3 regions of the Plantactinospora sp. CNZ320 genome follow, and region 2 is predicted to be linked to each of the others. Evidence: predicted binding sites of a transcription regulator. Region 2 holds the regulator's gene; each other region holds the start of a gene.
The links. The regulator HrcA, encoded in region 2, represses chaperone genes, less so after heat shock. The targets are predictions, from matches to a motif close to GGTTNGCACNCTCNNNNNGAGNGTGCNAACC.

Region 1 (6,652 bases), 2.4 Mb from region 2:
CTGTCTCCAGTTCATGCTGGCGCCCTTCCCGCCCGGTGCCGACCCGTTCACGCAGGGCCGCCCGGACCGGGCACCCCAGGTGCTCAGCAACTCGTGGGGCTGCCCCGAGATCGAGGGCTGCGCCAGGGAGACCCTCCAGCCGGCCACCTCGGCGCTGGCGGCGGCCGGGATCTTCTTCGTCGCCGCCGCCGGCAACACCGGTCCGTTCTGCGGCTCGATCGACGACCCGCCCGCTCCGTACCCGGACGTCCTCACCGTCGGGGCGGTGGACCGGCAGCGCCGGGTCACCTCGTTCTCCAGCCGAGGCCCGGCGCCGGACGGGGTGGCGAAGCCGGACCTCATGGCGCCCGGTGCCGACGTTGTCTCGGCGCTGCCCGGCGGCGGGTACGGCGCGTTGAGCGGCACCTCGATGGCGGCGCCGCACCTGGCCGGGGTGGTCGCGCTGATGTGGTCGGCCAACCCGGCGCTGGTCGGCGACCTGGAGACGACCCGGCGGATCCTGCTCGACACCGCCGGCCCGGCCAACCCGACCGACGCGGCCGGGTCGGGCACCGACACCTGCGGCTCGGAACGCAACATCACCGGTGCCGGTCTGGTCGACGCCTACGCGGCGGTCCAGGCCGCCCAGGAACTCGGCCGGACCGGCCGGTAGCCGGCGCCCGAGCCTGGACGCCAGCCCTTGGGCGCCGCCGAACCCGGGCCGGGGCGGCGCCGAACCCGGACCCGAGGTGGACCCGGACCCGACGTGCCACCGGACCCGGACCCGAGGTGCCACCGGACCCGGACCCGGGCACCGCCGGGCACCGCCGAGTGCCGGGCCGCGTCGGGTCGGCCGGGCTCGGCTAGGGTCGGCGGGCATGAGCGCCGAGTCGTCCCTCATCGAGCCGTCCCTCACCGAGCTGACGGACGACCAGATCCCCGCCGTGGTGGAGTTGTGCCGGGTTGCGCTGGACCTGCCGGAGGACTCCGTTGAGGCGGCCGAGATCGTGGCCCGGCTCCGCGACGACTCCGCGCTGCCGGGTGCCGCCGGTCCACGTCGTACCGTCGGGGTGGCCGCCTGGCAGGACGGCGCGCTCGTCGGGGTCGCGCTCGGCTCGATGGCGGACCGGCGTCCGGATCCGGCCGTCGGCCACCTCGACCTGGTCGCGGTGCGCCCGGACCAGCGCCGGCAGGGCATCGGCAGGGCCCTGGTGACGCGGCTGGAGCAGGCGCTCGGCGGGCTCGGTGCGACCCGGGTACGCGTCGCCGGCAACCCGCCGCACTACGTCTGGCCCGGCATCGACGTCCGGTACACCCCGGCGATCTGCACCGTGCTGGCCCTCGGCTACACCCCGGAGGGCACCGCCTGGAACATGACCGCCGACCTCTCCACCGAATCCTCCCCGGCGTTGCGATCCACCGAGGCGGCGGAACGGCGACTGGCCGAGCAGGGCGTCACGGTACGCCGGGCCGAGCCGGCCGACCTGGAGATGCTGACCGGGTTCGCCCGGTCGACCTTCGGCGGCAACTGGGACCTCGAACTGCTGCACTCGGTCGGTCGGCAGAACGCCGGCTGCCACCTCGCACTCCGTACGCCGGACGGGGGCGGGGCACCCGAGCTGCTCGGCTTCGCCGCGTACGGCTCGTCCCGGCCGAGCTGGTTCGGGCCGATGGGTACCGCGCCCGCCGCACAGGGTCTGGGGATCGGCGGCGTACTGCTGCGCCGGTGCCTGCGTGACCAGCAGGCGGCCGGGCACCGACGCGTGCAGATCGGCTGGGTCGGCCCGGTGCCGTTCTACGCGAGCAGTGCCGGGGCGCGGATCGAGCGGGTCTTCTTCCTCTACGGCAAGCAACTCTGAGGAATCACATATGGGTATGGAGTTGATCGGTCGTCGGCTGTCGGGCGACGAGTTGCGAGCGGTGTTGGACGACCCGCAGGCTGTCGATGCCCTGCTCTACGGCGATCTGGACGATGACGACGCGGAGATGCCCGAGCCCGAGCTGGATCTGGGCAAGTCCTGGCACGGCGTCCACTATCTGCTCACCGGTTCCGCCTGGGGCCTCGGCGACGAAGCGGCCGGCGCGGCGATCCTCGGTGGCACCGATATCGGCGACGACGGTGGCTATGGTCCGGCCCGGCTGCTCGATCCGGCGGCCGTCCGCGCCGTCGCCACCGAACTGGACGGGTTGGACGTCGAGACACTCCACACCCGGTACGACGCGGATGCGATGGCGACCGCCGAGATCTACCCGCTCGGCTGGTCCAACGACGACGCCGAGGTCGACAACCTCGTCGGGCACTTCGCCGAGTTGCGCCGGTTCTATCGGGCCGCGGCCGAGAACGGCCAGGCGGTCCTCCTCGCCATCACCTGACGCTCCCAGCGGGGCGATGGGCTGCTCGCCCCAGCACGTGCAGGAGCATGATTGCCTACCGGCAGCGCGCCTGTCATATCCGGGAGGGTAGACCCGGGCGGGTAGACCCGGGAGGCCGTACCGGCGGCCGAAGGCAGCGACAGCATCGTGCTCGATGCCGGTTATCGGCCTTGACCGGGTGCCAGGCGTGTACCGGATCGATACCGCGCCATTTGCTCGTGTGGACCGGCCCGCGCCTCCTACCGTTTTCGACGGAGGAGGAAAGTCATGGCAGAAGACGACGAACCTGTTGAGAATCTCCCGGTCGCCCGGACTCCGACGGCGGACCTCTCCACGCCCGGTCCGGCGCCCCGGCTCGACGGCGGGGAGGCCGATCAGCGGGTGGGAATGGGAGGGGCCGCCGACGTGACACCCGAGGAGGCCGTGGTGCCGGTGGACGCGCCGCCCTCCGTACGGGAGCCGTTCAACCAGGCGGAGAAGCGACGTAACCAGCGGCGGATGCCGACATGACGAAGGGGCGGGCCGCTGACGCGACCCGCCCCCACGACGTGGAGCCTGGACTCAGAAGTCCATGTCCCCGCCGCCCGGCGCAGCCGGGGCAGCCGGGTTCTTCTCCGGCTTGTCCGCCACCACAGCCTCGGTGGTCAGGAACAGGGCCGCGATCGACGACGCGTTCTGCAGCGCCGAACGGGTCACCTTGGCCGGGTCGATGATGCCGGCCTTGAGCAGGTCGACGTACTCACCGTTGGCCGCGTTGAGGCCGTGCCCGGCGTCCAGGTTGCGCACCTTCTCGACCACGACGCCGCCCTCGAGGCCGGCGTTGACGGCGATCTGCCGCAGCGGGGCGTCCAGCGCGATCTTGACGATCTGCGCACCGGTCGCCTCGTCGCCGACCAGGTCCAGCTTGTCGAAGGCGGTCTTGCCGGCCTGGACCAGCGCGACACCACCACCGGGGACGATGCCCTCCTCGACGGCGGCCTTCGCGTTGCGCACCGCGTCCTCGATGCGGTGCTTGCGCTCCTTCAGCTCGACCTCGGTGGCCGCGCCGACCTTGATCACCGCAACACCGCCGGCCAGCTTGGCCAGGCGCTCCTGCAGCTTCTCGCGGTCGTAGTCGGAGTCGCTCTTCTCGATCTCGGCACGGATCTGGTTGACCCGACCGTTGATCTGGTCGGCGTCACCGGCACCGTCGACGATGGTGGTCTCGTCCTTGGTCACCACGACCTTGCGGGCCCGGCCCAGCATGTCGAGGCCGACGGCGTCCAGCTTGAGGCCGACCTCCTCGCTGATCGGCTGTCCGCCGGTCAGGATGGCGATGTCGCCCAGCATGGCCTTGCGGCGGTCACCGAAGCCCGGCGCCTTGACGGCGACGGACTTGAAGGTGCCCCGGACCTTGTTGACCACCAGGGTCGCCAGGGCCTCGCCCTCGACGTCCTCGGCGATGATGGCCAGCGGCTTACCCGACTGCATGACCTTCTCGAGGATCGGCAGCAGGTCCTTGACCGTCGAGATCTTGCTGTTGACGATCAGGATGTACGGGTCGTCGAGCACGGCCTCCATCCGGTCGGGGTCGGTCATGAAGTACCCCGAGATGTAGCCCTTGTCGAAGCGCATGCCCTCGGTCAGCTCCAGTTCGAGCCCGAAGGTGTTGCTCTCCTCGACGGTGATGACGCCTTCCTTGCCGACCTTGTCCATCGCCTCGGCGATGATCTCGCCGACGCTGGTGTCACCGGCGGAGATGGAGGCGGTGGAGGCGATCTGCTCCTTGGTCTCGACGTCCTTGGCGAGCTTGCTCAGCTCCTCCGAGACGCTCGTGACCGCAGCCTCGATGCCCCGCTTCAGCGCCATCGGGTTCGCGCCGGCCGCGACGTTGCGCAGACCTTCGCGGACCAGCGCCTGGGCGAGGACGGTCGCCGTCGTCGTGCCGTCACCGGCGACGTCGTCGGTCTTCTTGGCGACCTCCTTGACCAGCTCCGCACCGATCTTCTCGTACGGGTCCTCGAGCTCGATCTCCTTGGCGATGCTCACACCATCGTTGGTGATGGTGGGGGCGCCCCACTTCTTCTCGAGCACGACGTTGCGGCCCTTCGGGCCCAGCGTCACCTTTACGGCGTCGGCGAGGGTGTTCATGCCCCGCTCAAGGCCGCGGCGCGCCTCCTCGTCGAACGCGATCATCTTGGCCATACGGCGTTGTCCTCCTGGACACTCACGGCCGCCGGAGCCTTGCCGACCCCGACCTGCCGCCTGATTACGCACCTTCGGACGTCACTACGGCACTGGCGGACGGGGCGCGTCGCACCCGAGGGTGCCTGTCGTGCTCCGTCGCGCTGTGCGACAGTGACGTCCGCCGGCCGGGCCGGACAGCCCGCGACGACCGGCCATGTGCCGCGCACCCGCTTCCGCAGGCCCGCGACCGTGGCCCTACCGCCCCGACCTTGGCACTCACGGTGTGCGAGTGCCAAACACTTGTTTAGCACTCTCCCATGCCGAGTGCAAGCGAGTGAGCCGGTCCAGCCGAGCCGCAGCACCGGTTACCGGCGGCCGGAGCAGGGCGAGCGGCCGGTACCCGCCGGTCGGGACACGCCGGTCGGGACACGCCGCCGTCCGCGACACCGGAATGGGCGGTTGTGGCAATCGGAAAAGCCAGACACGACCGGCTGATGTCCCCGGAACGGGAACACCGGCGATCGGCGAGAGATCTCCGGAGAAAGGCGGCAGGGCGCGGCGGTACGCGGCTCGCCGGCCGTCACGCCGACAAGGCAACGTCGGCCGCCACAGGTGCCACTTGGGGGCCGAGGCTACCGGCACCACTACAGGCTCATCGGCTACAGGCTCATCGGCACATCCGAATGCGCGTCGACGCACCGATCCGGATCGGCGCGCCGGAAGGCCGGACACGCGCGGAGACTCGGCACGGTGACCCGACAGGCCGCATCGCGATCGCGCAATAGAGCGTCGAACGGCGGTGGTCCGAAAGCGGGCCGGCAATGGTCCCGGCCAAGGCAGACCCTGGGCCGGGTGACGCGGAACGGGGACGTACCCGAGGAGCCGTGGGCCGGAAGGCCCGGCAGCTCAGGCGATGACCCGGACCTGTTCCGCCTGCGGCCCCTTCTGCCCCTGTGCGATCTCGAACTCGACGCGCTGACCGTCGTCAAGCGCCTTGTAGCCGTCCATCTGGATCGCGGAGAAGTGGACGAAGACGTCCTGTCCGCCATCGACGGCGATGAAGCCGTAGCCCTTTTCGCTGTTGAACCACTTCACGGTGCCCTGCGCCACGGTGCACTTCCTTACTTCGGTCGCGTCGGAGCCGCTCCGAGCTCCGGCGACGCCGTATGCCTGCCGGGGCCGCCGAGTCGCTTTCCCCGAAAATGGATCATGCAATTGAACGGATCCAACGAATCAAGCGGCCGAACCCGCACCGTACACCAAGGTCGGGTCGCAGCGCACTAGGCCAAAACGGTCACTGGACGGGCAACCATTGGGTCGTTTTCCGGCCCCACAGCCATTGGCGACCGTCGCTGCCCAGGTCAGCCGGCCCGTACCCACCCGTCAGCAGCCCCGTCACCCGCCGAAACTGGTCCCCGTACGGCGTGCGACGATGGCCGACGTGCCGGCTTCCATCCCGCAGACCACCGCCGGTCCGGAGTCCGGGCACTCCGCCGGCCGCCCCCTGACGGCCATACCGGACGGGGCCACCCCGGCGACCGATTCCGGTCTCCGGCCGGCCGTCGATCTCCCACCGGTCCGCCGGGTACGCCCCGACGACGCCGGCCGGGTCCGGGCGATCCGGCTGGAGATGCTCGCCGACTCGCCGCTGGCCTTCCTGGAGACGCTCGCCGACGCAGCGGCCCGGCCGCACGCCGAGGTCGCGGCGAGGATCGCCGGAATGTCGACCGGGCACCGGACGGCGGCCTTCGTCGCCGAGGTCGACGGGCGGGTCGTCGGGCACGCCGGAGGCCAGGCCGCGCCCGGCCAGTCCGGCATCACCGTGGTCTTCGCGGTCTACCTCAGTCCGGCCTGGCGGGGCACCGGCCTGCTGGCCGCCCTGGTCGAGGCGGTGGCCGACTGGTCCAGGGCGGCCGGCCGGCCGGAGCTGCTGCTGGAGGTGGTCGTCGGCAACGACCGGGCGGTACGCGCGTACCAGCGGCTGGGCTTCGTCGACACGGGGGTACGGGTGCGGCACCCGACCATCCCGACGCTCCGCGAGCTGCAGATGACCCGGCCCGCCTGAACCGCCCCGCACCGCACCGCCTTGCCGGTTAGGAAGGGCCCCTTCCTCTACCGAAAGCGCTAATGGGGG
Region 2 (6,652 bases):
AGTGGAAGTACCGCACCGACAGTTCGCGCAGCCGTGCCAGCTCGGCCCGGAAGCTCTCCGTCGAGCCGCGCCGGAGCAGCTCCTTCGCCCCGGCCAGCGCGCCGGGGGCACCCCGGACCAGCGCCAGGCAGTAGGAGGCGACCGTCTCGTCCAGCGCCTCGGCAGTGGTGACGGTGGTGACCAGTCCGATCTCGGCCGCCCGACGGCCGTCGAAGGTGTCCCCGGTCAGGTACAGCTCGGCGGCGGCCCGTGGTTGCAGCCGGGGCAGCACGGTCGCCGAGATCACCGCCGGGATCACCCCGAGTCGCACCTCGGTGAACGCGAAGGTGGCCTCCTGGGCGCAGATCGCGATGTCGGCCGCCGCGACCAGGCCGAGGCCGCCGGCCCGGGCCGGGCCGCCGATCCGGGCCACCACCGGCTTCGGGCACTCCCAGATCGCCGCGAGCACGTCACCCAGCATCGCCACCGGCACCGTGCCCTCGCGGTACGCCGCCGCCGTCTCCTTCAGGTCCGCGCCCGAGCTGAAGACCGGCCCGGTGTGCGAGAGCACCACGACCCGGACGTCGTCGTCGGCCGCCGCCGCGCCCAGCGCGTCGAGCAGTTGACCGAGCAGGGCGGTGGAGAGCGCGTTGCGGTTGTGCGGGCTGTCCAGGGTGAGAGTTGTCACTCCGTGCGTGGTAGACACCCGGACGAGCTGATCAGCGGCTGAGGTCATGCCGGCACACTAGTCGCATGCCTGGAGTGCTCCCAGCGGGCGAGCCCGTACCCGTCGACGGGGCGCTGCCCGCCGCCGCCCTGGCCACGGTCGGCGACCGCGGCTTCGGGGTCTACGTCCACGTGCCGTTCTGCGCCTCCCGCTGCGGCTACTGCGACTTCAACACCTACACCGCCACCGAACTCGGCGGTTCGGCCGGCCGGGACGGCTACGCCGACCAGGTACTCGCGGAACTGCGCCTGGCCGCCCGGGTGCTGGCCGACCGGCCGCCGACCCGGGTCGACACGGTCTTCGTCGGCGGCGGTACGCCGACCCTGCTGCCCCCGGACGACCTGGCCCGGATCCTGGACGGCATCGACCGGACGTGGGGGTTGGCCGCCGACGCCGAGGTGACCACGGAGGCGAATCCGGAGTCGGTGACCCGGGACTCGCTCAAGGAACTGCGGGCGGCCGGGTACAACCGGATCTCCCTCGGCATGCAGTCGGCCGCGCCGGCGGTGCTGGCGATCCTGGACCGCCGGCACACCGCGGGCCGGGCCACCGAGGCCGCGCTGGAGGCCCGGGAGGTCGGCTTCGAGCACGTCAACCTGGACCTGATCTACGGGACGCCGGGGGAGCGGGCGGAGGACTTCGCGGCGTCGCTTCGGGCGGTACTGGCGGCGGGGGTCGACCACGTCAGCGCGTACGCCCTGATCGTCGAGGACGGTACCCGGCTGGCCGCCCGGATCCGGCGCGGCGAGTTGGCGTACCCGGACGACGACGTGGCGGCGGACCGCTACCTGGCCGCCGAGGCGGCGCTGACCGAGGCGGGTTTCTCCTGGTACGAGGTTTCCAACTGGGCCCGTAGCCCGGCCTCGGCCTGTCGGCACAACCTGCTCTACTGGACCGGCGGCGACTGGTGGGGTCTCGGGCCGGGTGCGCACAGCCACGTCGGCGGGGTCCGCTGGTGGAACGTCAAGCACCCGTCGAGTTACGCGGTCCGGCTGGCGGCGGGGCACTCCCCGGGGCAGGCCCGGGAGGTGCTGTCGACCGGGGAGCGGCGGGTCGAGGAGGTGCTGCTCGGGCTCCGGCTCGCCGCCGGGCTGCCGCTGTCGGTCCTCGACGACGCCGGTCGGGCGGGTGCGGCCGGGGCCCGCGAGACCGGGCTGCTGGACGCGGCGGCGTACGACGCCGGGCGGGCAGTGCTCACCCTGCGCGGGCGGCTGCTGGCCGACGCCGTGGTCCGGGACCTGCTGCCCTGACCCGCGCCGACGCGGCCCCGGAAAGCGCGATGGCCCGCGCCGGATCCGGCACGGGCCATCGCGCTGACGACTCGGATTACTTGATCATGCGGATGGACATCGGGTACTGGTAGACGACGCCCTCGTTCGCCTTCATGCCGGCGATGATCGAGAAGATCAGCACGACCACCCAGGCGATGAGCGGCAGGAAGAACAGCACGATGGTGCAGGTCCCGATGATCAGCGAGACGATCGAGATGATGCCCCAGGTGATCTGGAAGTTGAGCGCCTCGACCGCGTGCGCGCGAACGATCGGCGACTCGTTGCCCTTGGCGAGCAGCGCGACGAGCGAGGCGATGAAGCCGACCACGATGCCACCGAAGTGCGCGATCAGGGCCCAGGTCTTCTCCTCGCTGTTGGCGTAGCCGGCCGGTCCCGGGGCGCCGTACGGGTTGCCCGGCGGCGGGTAGCCGGCACCCGGGTACCCGCCCGGAGGCTGGCCGCCGGGGGGTGGGTAACCGCCGCCGGGTGGGTAACCGCCGCCCTGGGGCGGGTAGCCGCCGGGCGGGGGGTAACCGCCGCCGGAGGTCGGGTACGTCCCGCCCCCCGAGGTCGGATAGGTCCCGCCACCTGACGTCGGGTACGTCGCACCGCCGGAGGTCGGGTACGTCCCGCCGCCCGAGGTCGGCGGGGGCGTGCCGGGCGCACCGTACTGGGGTGCGGCGGGCGGGGGATACCCCTCGCCAGGTGTCGGGTATTGGCCCGGATTCATCGGGGCTGTCGGGTCCTGGGGCGGACCGCCGTATTCTCCGGGAGGGCGAGGCGGTTCAGTCATGGAGGTCACGGTAGGACTCCCGATCAAACAGCGCCAGCCGCCCCCCGGACGGAATCTGGACAACTGCCGGCCGTACCTGCTAGGTCCACCGGAGTACTGTGTCCTGGCAAGCCTGTTGTCCAGGTTCGGATATCCCCTCCAAACGATCATCGCGCCGGGTACGCCTTGGTCGTAGACTGGCACTCGCTACAGTCGAGTGCCAGGGCTGGCCTGGCCCGACCGTCGTGGTCGCCCCGGTCGTTTCGCCCAGCCGGGGCCGGGACGTCGCAGGGAGGTGAGGATGGGTCTCGACGACCGCAAGCTCGACGTGCTGCGCGCGATCGTGGAGGACTACGTCGCCACCCAGGAGCCGGTCGGCAGCAAGGCCCTGGTCGAGCGGCACCAACTCGGGGTTTCCCCGGCCACCGTCCGCAACGACATGGCCGTGCTGGAGGAGGAGGGCTACATCCGGCAGCCGCACACGAGTGCCGGCCGGGTGCCCACCGACCGTGGCTACCGGCTCTTCGTGGACCGGCTCTCCCGGGTCAAGCCGCTCACCCCGGCCGAGCGCCGGGCGATCGAGCGGTTCATGGTCGGCGCGGTGGACCTCGACGACGTGGTGCACCGTACGGTCCGGCTGCTCGCCCAGCTCACCCGGCAGGTGGCCGTGGTGCAGTACCCGAGCCTGGCCCGTTCCGCCGTCCGGCACCTGGAACTGGTGCCGATCTCCACCACCCGGCTGATGCTCGTCATGATCGCCGACACCGGCCGGGTGGAGCAGCGGCTGGTCGAGCTGCCCATCCCGATCAGCGCCGACGACGTGACCGATCTGCGCCGGCTGGTCAACGAGCGGCTCGGCGGCAAGAAGCTGGCCGAGACCCCGCCACTGGTCCAGGCGCTTGTCGACGAGGTGCCCCCGGGGCTCGGTCCGGCGATGACCACGCTCGCCACGGTGTTGCTGGAGACCCTGGTCGAGCGGCACGAGGAGCGGATCGTGATGGCCGGCACCGCCAACCTGACCCGGGGCGGGCTGCTCGACTTCCAGGGTTCACTGCGGCCGATCCTCGAGGCGCTAGAGGAGGAGGTCGTCCTGCTCAAGTTGATCGGCGAGGTGGAGCCGAACACCCTTCAGGTTCGCATCGGCGACGAGAACGAGATCGACAATCTGCGGGCCGCCTCGGTGGTCAGCACCGGATACGGTCCGGGTACGACCATCGTCGGCGGACTCGGCGTGTTGGGGCCCACCCGGATGGACTACCCGGGCACCATCGCCACGGTGCGGGCCGTGGCACGCTACGTCGGCGACGTGCTGGCGCAGAACTGACCACCAAGCTCTCCCCCTGACGACCGGCGGACGGTAACGCGAGACAGACATGAGGACACGGAACGCAGTGGCCAAGGACTACTACGGGATTCTCGGCGTCAGCCGGGACGCCTCCGACGACGACATCAAGCGCGCCTACCGCAAGTTGGCGCGGCAGTACCACCCGGACGTGAATCCGGATCCGGAGGCACACGAGAAGTTCAAGGACATCAACGCCGCGTACGAAGTCCTCTCGGACGACCAGAAGCGGCAGATCGTCGACCTGGGCGGCGACCCGCTCGCTCCCGGTGGCGGCCCCGGAGCCGGCCCCGGCGGTGCCGGTGGGCCGTTCGTCGGCTTCCAGGACATCATGGACGCCTTCTTCGGTGCGGCCGGTGGTTCCCGGGGGCCGCGTCCGCGTACCCGGCCGGGTGCCGACGCCATCCTGCGGCTCGAACTCGACCTGCACGAGACGGCGTTCGGGGTGGAGGCGCCGATCGCGGTCGACACCGCCGTGCTCTGCACCACCTGCACGGGTGCCGGCACCGCGCCCGGCACGCACCTGGCCACCTGTGAGGCGTGCGGCGGGCGGGGCGAGGTGCAGTCGGTGCAGCGCACCTTCCTCGGTCAGGTCGTCTCGTCCCGGCCGTGCACGGTCTGCCAGGGGTACGGCACGGTGATCCCGCACCCCTGCCCGACCTGCGCCGGGGACGGCCGGGTGCGTACCCGCCGTTCGCTGACCGTGAAGATCCCGGCCGGTGTCGAGGACGGCATGCGGATCCGACTGGCCCAGCAGGGCGAGGTCGGCCCCGGTGGCGGTACGGCCGGCGACCTCTACGTCGAGATCCACGAGCGGCCGCACGACGTCTACTCCCGCAAGGGCGACGACCTGCACTGCCGGGTCACCGTGCCGATGACCGCCGCCGCACTCGGTACCCGGCTGACAATCAAGACGCTGGACAGCGAGGAGCCGGTCGACGTCAAGCCGGGCACCCAGCCGGGCTCGACGCTGCGGCTGCGCGCCCGGGGCGTGCCACACCTGCGCGGTACCGGCCGGGGCGACCTCTACGTGCACCTCGACGTGCGTACCCCGACCAAGCTCGACGCCGAGCAGGAGCGGATGCTGCGCGAGTTCGCCAAGACCCGGGGCGAGGAGGTCGCCGAGCTGACCAAGCAGGGCGGCTTCTTCTCCCGGATGCGCGACGCCTTCAACGGCCACGCCTGACGGGCCACGCCTGACGGGCCACGCCTGATTGGCCACGCCTGATTGGCCACGCCTGATTGGCGCGTCGTCCGGCCGGCGCGGCTCGCCGGCCGGACGAACCGCTAACCTGCTCGCCGTGAGTGCGCCGCTGTTCCTGGTCGAGTCGCTGCCGTCGGACGACTCCGTCACCCTCGACGGTCCGGAGGGGCATCACGCCGCGACAGTGCAACGGCTGCGTACCGGTGAGGAGTTGCTGCTTGCCGACGGGCGCGGCGGCACCCTGACCGCGGTGGTCACCAGCGTCGGCCGGGGCACCCTGACCGCCTCGGTCACCTCCCGGCGGTACGTCGAGGCGCCCGACCCGAGACTGGTGGTGGTGCAGGGCATCGCCAAGGGCGACCGGGCCGAACTGGCCGTGCAGGCGATGACCGAGGTCGGGGTGGACGAGATCGTGCCCTGGGCGGCGGAGCGCTCGGTGGCGCAGTGGCGCGGCGACCGGGGCGCCCGGGCCAGGGACCGCTGGGTGGCGACCGCGCGCGAGGCGGCCAAGCAGGCCCGCCGATCCTGGCTGCCGACCGTCGCCGGCTCGGCGCAGGCACCGGACGAGTCGACCCGGGTGGTGGCCCGGCGGATCGGTGACGCGGCAGCCGGTTTCGTGCTGCACGAGGAGGCGCAGGCCCGGCTCGGCACCGCCGAACTGCCGCCCGCCGGCGACATCGTGCTGGTGGTCGGTCCCGAGGGAGGCGTGTCGCCGGCCGAGTTGGCGACGCTTACCTCGGCGGGTGCCGTACCGGTCCGGCTCGGCCCGGAGGTGCTGCGTACCTCGACCGCCGGTGTCGCCGCCCTCGCCGTCCTCTCCACCCGCCTCGGCCGCTGGTGAGTAAGGAAGGGCCCCTTCTTATCGTTTTCTGTAGAAGAAGGGGCCCTTCCTAACGGGCGTCGGATGGTGCGTCAGATGTCGACGGTGCTGGTTAGGCGGATGTTGGCGACGCTGCGAGCCGCCTCGATGCGGTACCGGCCGGGGCGGGTGGCCCAGCCCTCCGGCTCCCAGACCCGGAAGGTCCGTGCCGGCAGTGGGACCCGTACCGTCACCGACTCGCCGGGAGCCGCCTCGGCAGCGGCGAAGCCGGCCAGCCAGCGCACCGGACGATCCGGCTCGGCGGCCTCCGGGCCGACGTACACCTGCACCACCTCGCGGCCGGGACGGTGGCCGGTGTTGCGGACGCTCACCACGGCGACCGGTCCCTCCGCCCCGTCCTTGACGGTGAGCGACTCGTACGCCCACTCGGTGTAGCCGAACCCGTGCCCGAACGGGAAGAGCGGCTCGGCCCGCCAGCCCCGGTAGCCGACGAAGATCCCGTCGGTGTAGTCGAGCACCCCGTCGACCGGGGTGGTG
Region 3 (6,652 bases), 720 kb from region 2:
GATCATGATGAGTTTCCACGGATGAACCACAAACTTTTTGGACGATTCGCCCCAGCGACCGGGTTCGGGGGCAGAAGTTCGCGATCAAGTACGTGTGAGCCGTCCACGCCCGGGGTACCGGGACCGTGGTCGGATCGGTGCGCCTGCGCGGCCCGCCGCCCGGATCTCGACCGAGCAGGTCATCGCGGTGCCGCGCGGAAGGAGGGTGCTGATGTCGAACGTACGCAGGCTGCCTGGACCCATCGTCGACCTGTGGGAGTGGCAGCGGCTTGGCGCTTGCCGGGGCCGGGACAGTGCCCAGTTCTTCCACCCGGAGGGTGAGCGCGGCTCGTCCCGCAACCGTCGTGAGGCCAGTGCCAAGGCGGTCTGCGTGACCTGCCCGGTCCGGGCCGAGTGCGCCGCTCACGCGCTCGCCGTCCGCGAGCCGTACGGGGTGTGGGGTGGCTTCAGCGAGTCCGAGCGGCTCCGGCTGCTCGCCGTCGGCTGGGAGGATCTCGCCGACCGTCGACAGAGCCGGGTGGACGTGGCCCGGCTGGAGGCCCGGCTCGGCCGGCCGTTCCGGTCGACGATGCCGGCCAACAGCGTCCGCCCCGACCCGGTCCCGGCACAACGCTCGGCCTGACCCGGCGACGGTCCCCGCTCGGCCTGACCCCGGTTCCGCCGCAACGCTCGGCCTGACTGACCCGGCTACGGTCGCGCTCGGCCGCCCCCGAGCGCGTCCCACCGCCGCCGGCCGCGACCGGTGGCGGGAACGTTCAGTCCACCGTGACGGTCACCGTGTGCCAGCCGGTGGCGCCGTCCGGCTCGACCGGTCGTGACTGCCCGGTCTGCACCGCCCCGGTCGCGTCGGTCGCGCGTACCCGGAGGGTGTGCTCGCCAGGGGTGGCGAGCCAGCGCCAGGACCACTGCACCCAGGTGTCGGTCGAGACCGATCCGGCCAGGGTCGCCGGCTGCCAGTCACCGTCGTCGACGCGTACCTCCACCTGCCGGATCCCGACGTGCTGCGCCCAGGCCACCCCGGCCACGGTGACCGGCCCGGCCGGCAGGCTCCGGCCCGCCCGTGGGGTGTCGATCCGCGACTGGGTCTTCACCGGCCCCCGCGCCGACCAGCCCCGGGGCACCCAGTACGCGTCGAAGTCGGCGAAACTGGTCAACTCCAGCTCCGCCACCCACTTGCAGGCCGAGACGTAGCCGTACAGCCCCGGCACCACCACCCGGACCGGGAAGCCGTGCTCGATCGGCAGCGGTTCGCCGTTCATCCCGACCGCCAGCATCGCGTCCCGGCCGTCGGTGAGCACCTCGGTCGGGCTGCCGCAGGTCCAGCCGTCGGTGGAGCGGGCCACCACCTGGTCGGCACCGGGCAGCGGCCCGGCCTCGGCGAGCAGCGGCCCGAGCGGTACGCCGAGCCAGCGGGCGTTGCCGATCAGGTCCCCGCCGACCTCGTTGGAGACACAGGCCAGGGTGATGTGCCGTTCGATCATCGGCCGGGCGAGCAGATCTGCGTAGCGCAGCGTGATCGGGTTCCGCACCCGGCCGTGTATCCGCAGCCGCCAGTTCTCCGGGTCGACCCGGGGTACCACGAGTGCGGTGTCGATCCGGTAGAAGTCCCGGTTCGGCGTGACGTACGACGACAGCCCCGACACCCCCAGTTCGGCGCTGGCCGGCACCGGCGCCGCCGGGCTGGCCGGTGCCGGCAACTCGATCGCGGCACGGGCGGCCGAGACGCCTCGCCGGGTCGACAGCCAGCGCCCGCCGAAGCCGCCGGCCGCCGCCCCGCCGACCGCGAGCCCGACCCCGGTCAGGAACCGGCGCCGGGCGTACGTGTCCGGATGGGCGGTGACGGCGACGGCCGGTACGGCCAGGGCCCGGCCGGGCGGGCCGGCGAGGAAGAGCCACAGTACGCCGGCCGCGAGTACCGCCCCGAGCAGCGAGGGCAGTGCGGCGAGCGGGCCGGCCCCGGGCCGGGTCAGTGCCGCGAGCACCCCGACCGCGCCGAAGAGGGCGATCCCGGCGTACCCGAGGGGCAGTGAGCGGATCGCGACCAGCCCGACCAGGGCGGCGAAGCCGGCCAGCAGCACGGCGGTGCCGACCAGGAGGGCGATCTTGTCGTACACGTAGAAGACGTCGACGGCGAACCGCTTGACCGGGGCGGGCGCCAGGTCCACCACGGCGCCGCCGACCGCTACCAGCGGGGCGGAGCGGGCACCGGTGAGCACCGCCACCACCTCGGCCGCGCCGACCGCGACGGCCGCGGCGGCAACCCCGGCCAGCGCACCGAACCGGCGTGGCAGGCCGGCATGCCGGGTCGGGACCGGAGCCGCCGGCCCGGGACCGTCGAGATCGGGGATCGCACTCACCCGACAAGTGTCGCCCGCCGTGGCGGCGGCGGAAAGGGCAGCTCAGGTTGGCCAGGGTGGACGGGCCCGGAAACGAAGATCCGCGTGAGCGGGGTACCGGACGTGGGGTGAGCCCACGCCGGACCGCTCACGCGGATCCCGGTGTCGCGGCCGGCTCGGATCAGCGCGAACCGGACGGGACGGTCAGAAGCCCGGTCCGTGCTGGTGGCCGTGGCCGTGGCCGTGACCGTGGCCACCGGCGGCGGCCGGCTCGGCCTTCTCCGGCTTCTCCACGACCAGGCTCTCGGTGGTCAGCAGCAGCCCGGCGATCGACGCCGCGTTGGTGACCGCGTTGCGGGTCACCTTCACCGGGTCGATGATGCCGGCCTTGGCCAGGTCCTTGTACTCGCCGGTGGCGGCGTCGAGGCCGGTGCCCCAGCCCTGCTCGGCGACCTTCTGCACCACCACGTAGCCGTCGTGGCCGGCGTTCTGGGCGATCCACCGCAGCGGCTCGACAAGCGCCTTGCGGACGATCGAGACGCCCACCTTCTCGTCACCGGTCAGGCCCAGGTCGCCGTCGAGCGCCGAGCGGATCTGCACCAGCGCGGCGCCGCCGCCCGGTACGGTGCCCTCCTCGACCGCGGCCTTGGTCGCGGCGATGGCGTCCTCGATGCGGTGCTTGCGCTCCTTCATCTCGACCTCGGTCGCCGCACCGGCCTTGATCACTGCGATGCCGCCGGAGAGCTTGGCGAGCCGCTCCTGGAGCTTCTCGCGGTCCCAGTCGGAGTCGGACGCCTCGATCTCCTTGCGGATCTGGGTGATCCGCTCGGAAACGTCGTTGTCCCGGCCCCGGCCGTCGATCACGGTGGTGTTGTCCTTGTCGACGACCACCCGGCGGGCGGTGCCGAGCACCTCCAGGCCGACCGAGTCGAGCTTGTAGCCCAGCTCGGGGGCGACCACCTCGCCGCCGGTCAGGATCGCCATGTCCTGGAGCATCGCCTTGCGCCGGTCACCGAAGCCGGGCGCCTTCACCGCGCAGACCTTGACGGTCTTGCGGATGGCGTTGACGACCAGGGTGGAGAGCGCCTGCCCCTCCACGTCCTCGGCGATGATCAGCAGCGGCTTCGCGGTCTGCAGGACCTTCTCCAGCAGCGGCAGCAGCTCCTCGATCGAGGAGATCTTCTGGGTCGTGATCAGGATGTACGGCTCGTCGAGCACCGCCTCCTGCGACTCCGTGTCGGTGACGAAGTTCGGCGAGATGAAGCCCTTGTCGAACTGGAGGCCCTCGGTGACCTCCAGCTCGGTGGCGAGGGTCGAACCCTCCTCGACGGTGATCACGCCGTCCCGGCCGACCTTCTCCATCGCCTCGGCGATCAGGTCACCGATGGTGGCGTCCTGCGCCGAGATGGTCGCCACGTTCGCGACCGACTCCCGGCTGCCCACCTCGACGGCCTTCTCCAGCAGCGCCTCGGAGATCTTCGCCGCCGCCGCGTCGATGCCCCGCTTGAGCGAGGCCGGCCCGGCACCGGCGGCCACGTTGCGCAGCCCCTCCCGGACCATGGCCTGGGCCAGCACGGTGGCGGTGGTGGTCCCGTCGCCAGCGATGTCGTTGGTCTTGGTGGCCACCTCCTTGACCAGCTGCGCGCCGAGGTTCTCGTACGGGTTGGTGAGCTCGATCTCCTTGGCGATGGTCACGCCGTCGTTGGTGATCGTCGGAGCACCGAACTTCTTGTCCAGGACGACGTTGCGCCCGCGCGGGCCGAGAGTGACCTTGACCGTGTCCGCGAGCGTGTTGACACCGTGCTCCAGCAGGTGCCGGGCGTCATCCGAGAAGCTCAGAATCTTCGCCATTGTGTAAACAGGGTCCCTTCACGAGCGCTGCCCCGGCCCGGCAGGGCCGGTCCGGGGCAGCGTCACTGGATCAGTCAGATCACTTCTCGATGACGGCGAGGACGTCGCGGGCGGAGAGCACCAGGTACTCCTCGCCGGCGTACTTGACCTCGGTGCCGCCGTACTTCGAGTAGATGACCGTGTCGCCGACCTTCACGTCAACCGGGATCCGGTTGCCGTCGTCGTCGAAACGGCCGGGGCCGACAGCGAGGACGGTGCCCTCCTGCGGCTTCTCCTTGGCGGTGTCGGGAATCACGATGCCCGACGCCGTGGTCGTCTCAGCCTCGTTCGCCTGGACCAGGATCCGGTCCTCGAGCGGCTTGATCGCAACCTTGGTCGCGGTAGTCACGGGCATACCCTCCTGGGGTACTGGTTTCTGTGCTGGCCGGCGAGCCGACCAGCGTCAATCTGCCACATGCCACCGGGCGGGTCCGTCGTCGCGGGTGCCGGTCCGCCTGGCGTTCAACTCCCGGACAACGGTCCGGAAGTTGGCACCCTCGGTTTGAGAGTGCTAACCGCAGGTTATGCCGACGGCTAGCACTCCGTCAAGGAGAGTGCCAACCCGACACGCCTGTGTCCGGCCTCGGCCGGCACAATGCTCCGGTGGATTCCGAGCAGCTCGCCGCGCTGCGTACCCCCGAGGGGGAGACCGCACTGGCCACCGCCACCGAGCTGGCCGGCGGCGACCCGCTGAACGCGGCGGCCACGCTGCGGGCCGCCGGGATACCCGCCGGGCTGGCCGCCGCCGCGCTGACCCAGGCCGAGCTGCGACGCCGGGCGACCGCCAAGTTCGGCCCGGAGGCGGCCCGGATGTTCTTCACCCGGGCCGGGCTGGAGCAGGCCACCCGGGCCGGGGTCGCGGCCCGCCGGGCCGCCCGGCTGCGCGTCGCCGGGGTGGCCACCCTGGTCGACCTCGGCTGCGGTCTCGGCGCCGACGCGCTCGCCGCGGCCCGGGCCGGCATCCGGGTGTACGGCGTGGAGGCCGACCCGGTCACCGCGGCGATGGCCGCCGCGAACGCCGAGGCGGCCGGGGTGGCCGACCGGTTCACCGTCACGCTCGGCGACGCGACCCGGTTCGACCTGACCGCCGTGGCCGACCCGGTCGACGCGGTCTTCTGCGACCCGGCCCGGCGCAGGGCCGGCACCGGCCGGCGGATCTTCGACCCGGCCGCCTACTCCCCGCCCTGGGACTTCCTGCTCGGTCTGGCCGCCCGGATCCCCCGGACGGTCTTCAAGGTCGCGCCCGGGATCGACCACCGGCTGCTGCCGGCCGGTGCCGAGGGCGAGTGGGTGAGCGTCGACGGCGACCTGGTCGAGGCGACCGTCTGGTCCGGCCCGCTCGCCGCCGCGCCCCGCCGGGCCACCCTGCTGGCCGGGACGGCCGTGCGGGAACTGACCGGCGACGGGACCCGGCGGGCCCCGGTCGGCCCGGTCCGGCGCTACCTCTACGACCCCGACCCGGCGGTGGTCCGGGCACACCTGGTGGCCGAGTTCGCCGGGACGGTCGACGGCACCCTCGCCGACCCCGAGATCGCGTACGTCTACGCCGACACCGCCCGACCCACCCCGTACGCCAGGTGCCTGGAGGTGCTCGAGCCGCTGCCGTTCTCGCTGAAGCGGCTGCGTGCCCGGCTGCGGGACCTCGACGTCGGGCGGGCGGAGATCCTCAAGCGCGGTTCGGCGCTGGAGCCGGAGCGGCTCCGCCGCGACCTGCGGCTGACCGGCCGCGAGGCGATCAGTCTGGTGCTGACCCGGGTCGCCGACGCCCCCACCGTGCTGCTCTGCCGTCCGGTGCCGGCACCGGAGCCGGACGCGTCGACCGGGTAGGGTGCGGGACCGTGGCAGGCAGGGGAACCCCGGCGACCGCGTTGCTGACGCGGCAGCGGATCCCGCACACCCTGCACCCGTACGATGTCGCGCCGGAGACGCCGAACTACGGCGCCGAGGTGGCGGCGGCGCTGGGCGTACCGCCGGAGCGGGTCTTCAAGTCGCTCGTCGCGAGCGTCGACGGGGTACTGACCGTGGCGGTGGTACCGGTCACCGGGGAACTCGACCTGAAGATGCTGGCGGCGGCGGTGGGCGGCAAGCGGGCGACCCTTGCCGACCGGACGCTTGCCGAGCGGACCACCGGGTACGTCCGGGGCGGGATCAGTCCGCTGGGCCAGCGCCGGCTGCTGCGTACCGTCGTCGACGCCTCCGCCGAGCGCTTCGGCACCATCTACGTCTCGGCGGGCCGCCGGGGACTGCAACTCGAACTCGCCCCGGCCGACCTGATCCGGCTCACCTCGGCCAGCACCGCCCCGGTCGCCGCGCCCTGATCCCGGCGCCTCACTCCGGCGACGCGGGAGGCGCCCCACCCGGCGGCGCGGAACGGCTCGGCGGGACCTGCCGAAGATCGATCATTTCCGGCGTATCGCAACTGGCCG

Region 1: a site for HrcA is predicted at 4,786-4,816, ahead of groL (chaperonin GroEL). Genes of this name have one in related genera too.
Region 3: a site for HrcA is predicted at 4,713-4,743, ahead of groES (co-chaperone GroES). Genes of this name have one in related genera too.

What each region holds. Positions count from the first base shown of each region.
Region 1 is NZ_PJMP01000001.1:5,667,592-5,674,243, reverse strand. Features, by position in the region: gene CLT71_RS25350 (S8 family serine peptidase) at 1-652, shown strand, start outside; gene CLT71_RS25345 (GNAT family N-acetyltransferase) at 879-1,838, shown strand; gene CLT71_RS25340 (YfbM family protein) at 1,849-2,352, shown strand; gene CLT71_RS25335 (hypothetical protein) at 2,620-2,862, shown strand; gene groL (chaperonin GroEL) at 2,914-4,536, opposite strand; gene CLT71_RS25325 (cold-shock protein) at 5,425-5,628, opposite strand; gene CLT71_RS25320 (GNAT family N-acetyltransferase) at 6,032-6,583, shown strand.
Region 2 is NZ_PJMP01000001.1:3,275,009-3,281,660, reverse strand. Features, by position in the region: gene CLT71_RS14350 (enoyl-CoA hydratase family protein) at 1-715, opposite strand, end outside; gene hemW (radical SAM family heme chaperone HemW) at 733-1,956, shown strand; gene CLT71_RS14340 (magnetosome magnetite crystal formation protein family) at 2,033-2,707, opposite strand; gene hrcA (heat-inducible transcriptional repressor HrcA) at 3,051-4,073, shown strand; gene dnaJ (molecular chaperone DnaJ) at 4,141-5,277, shown strand; gene CLT71_RS14325 (16S rRNA (uracil(1498)-N(3))-methyltransferase) at 5,393-6,136, shown strand; gene CLT71_RS14320 (glycoside hydrolase family 3 C-terminal domain-containing protein) at 6,208-6,652, opposite strand, start outside.
Region 3 is NZ_PJMP01000001.1:3,999,006-4,005,657, forward strand. Features, by position in the region: gene CLT71_RS17560 (WhiB family transcriptional regulator) at 212-622, shown strand; gene CLT71_RS17565 (molybdopterin-dependent oxidoreductase) at 756-2,291, opposite strand; gene groL (chaperonin GroEL) at 2,541-4,187, opposite strand; gene groES (co-chaperone GroES) at 4,267-4,581, opposite strand; gene CLT71_RS17580 (THUMP-like domain-containing protein) at 4,830-6,053, shown strand; gene ybaK (Cys-tRNA(Pro) deacylase) at 6,065-6,544, shown strand.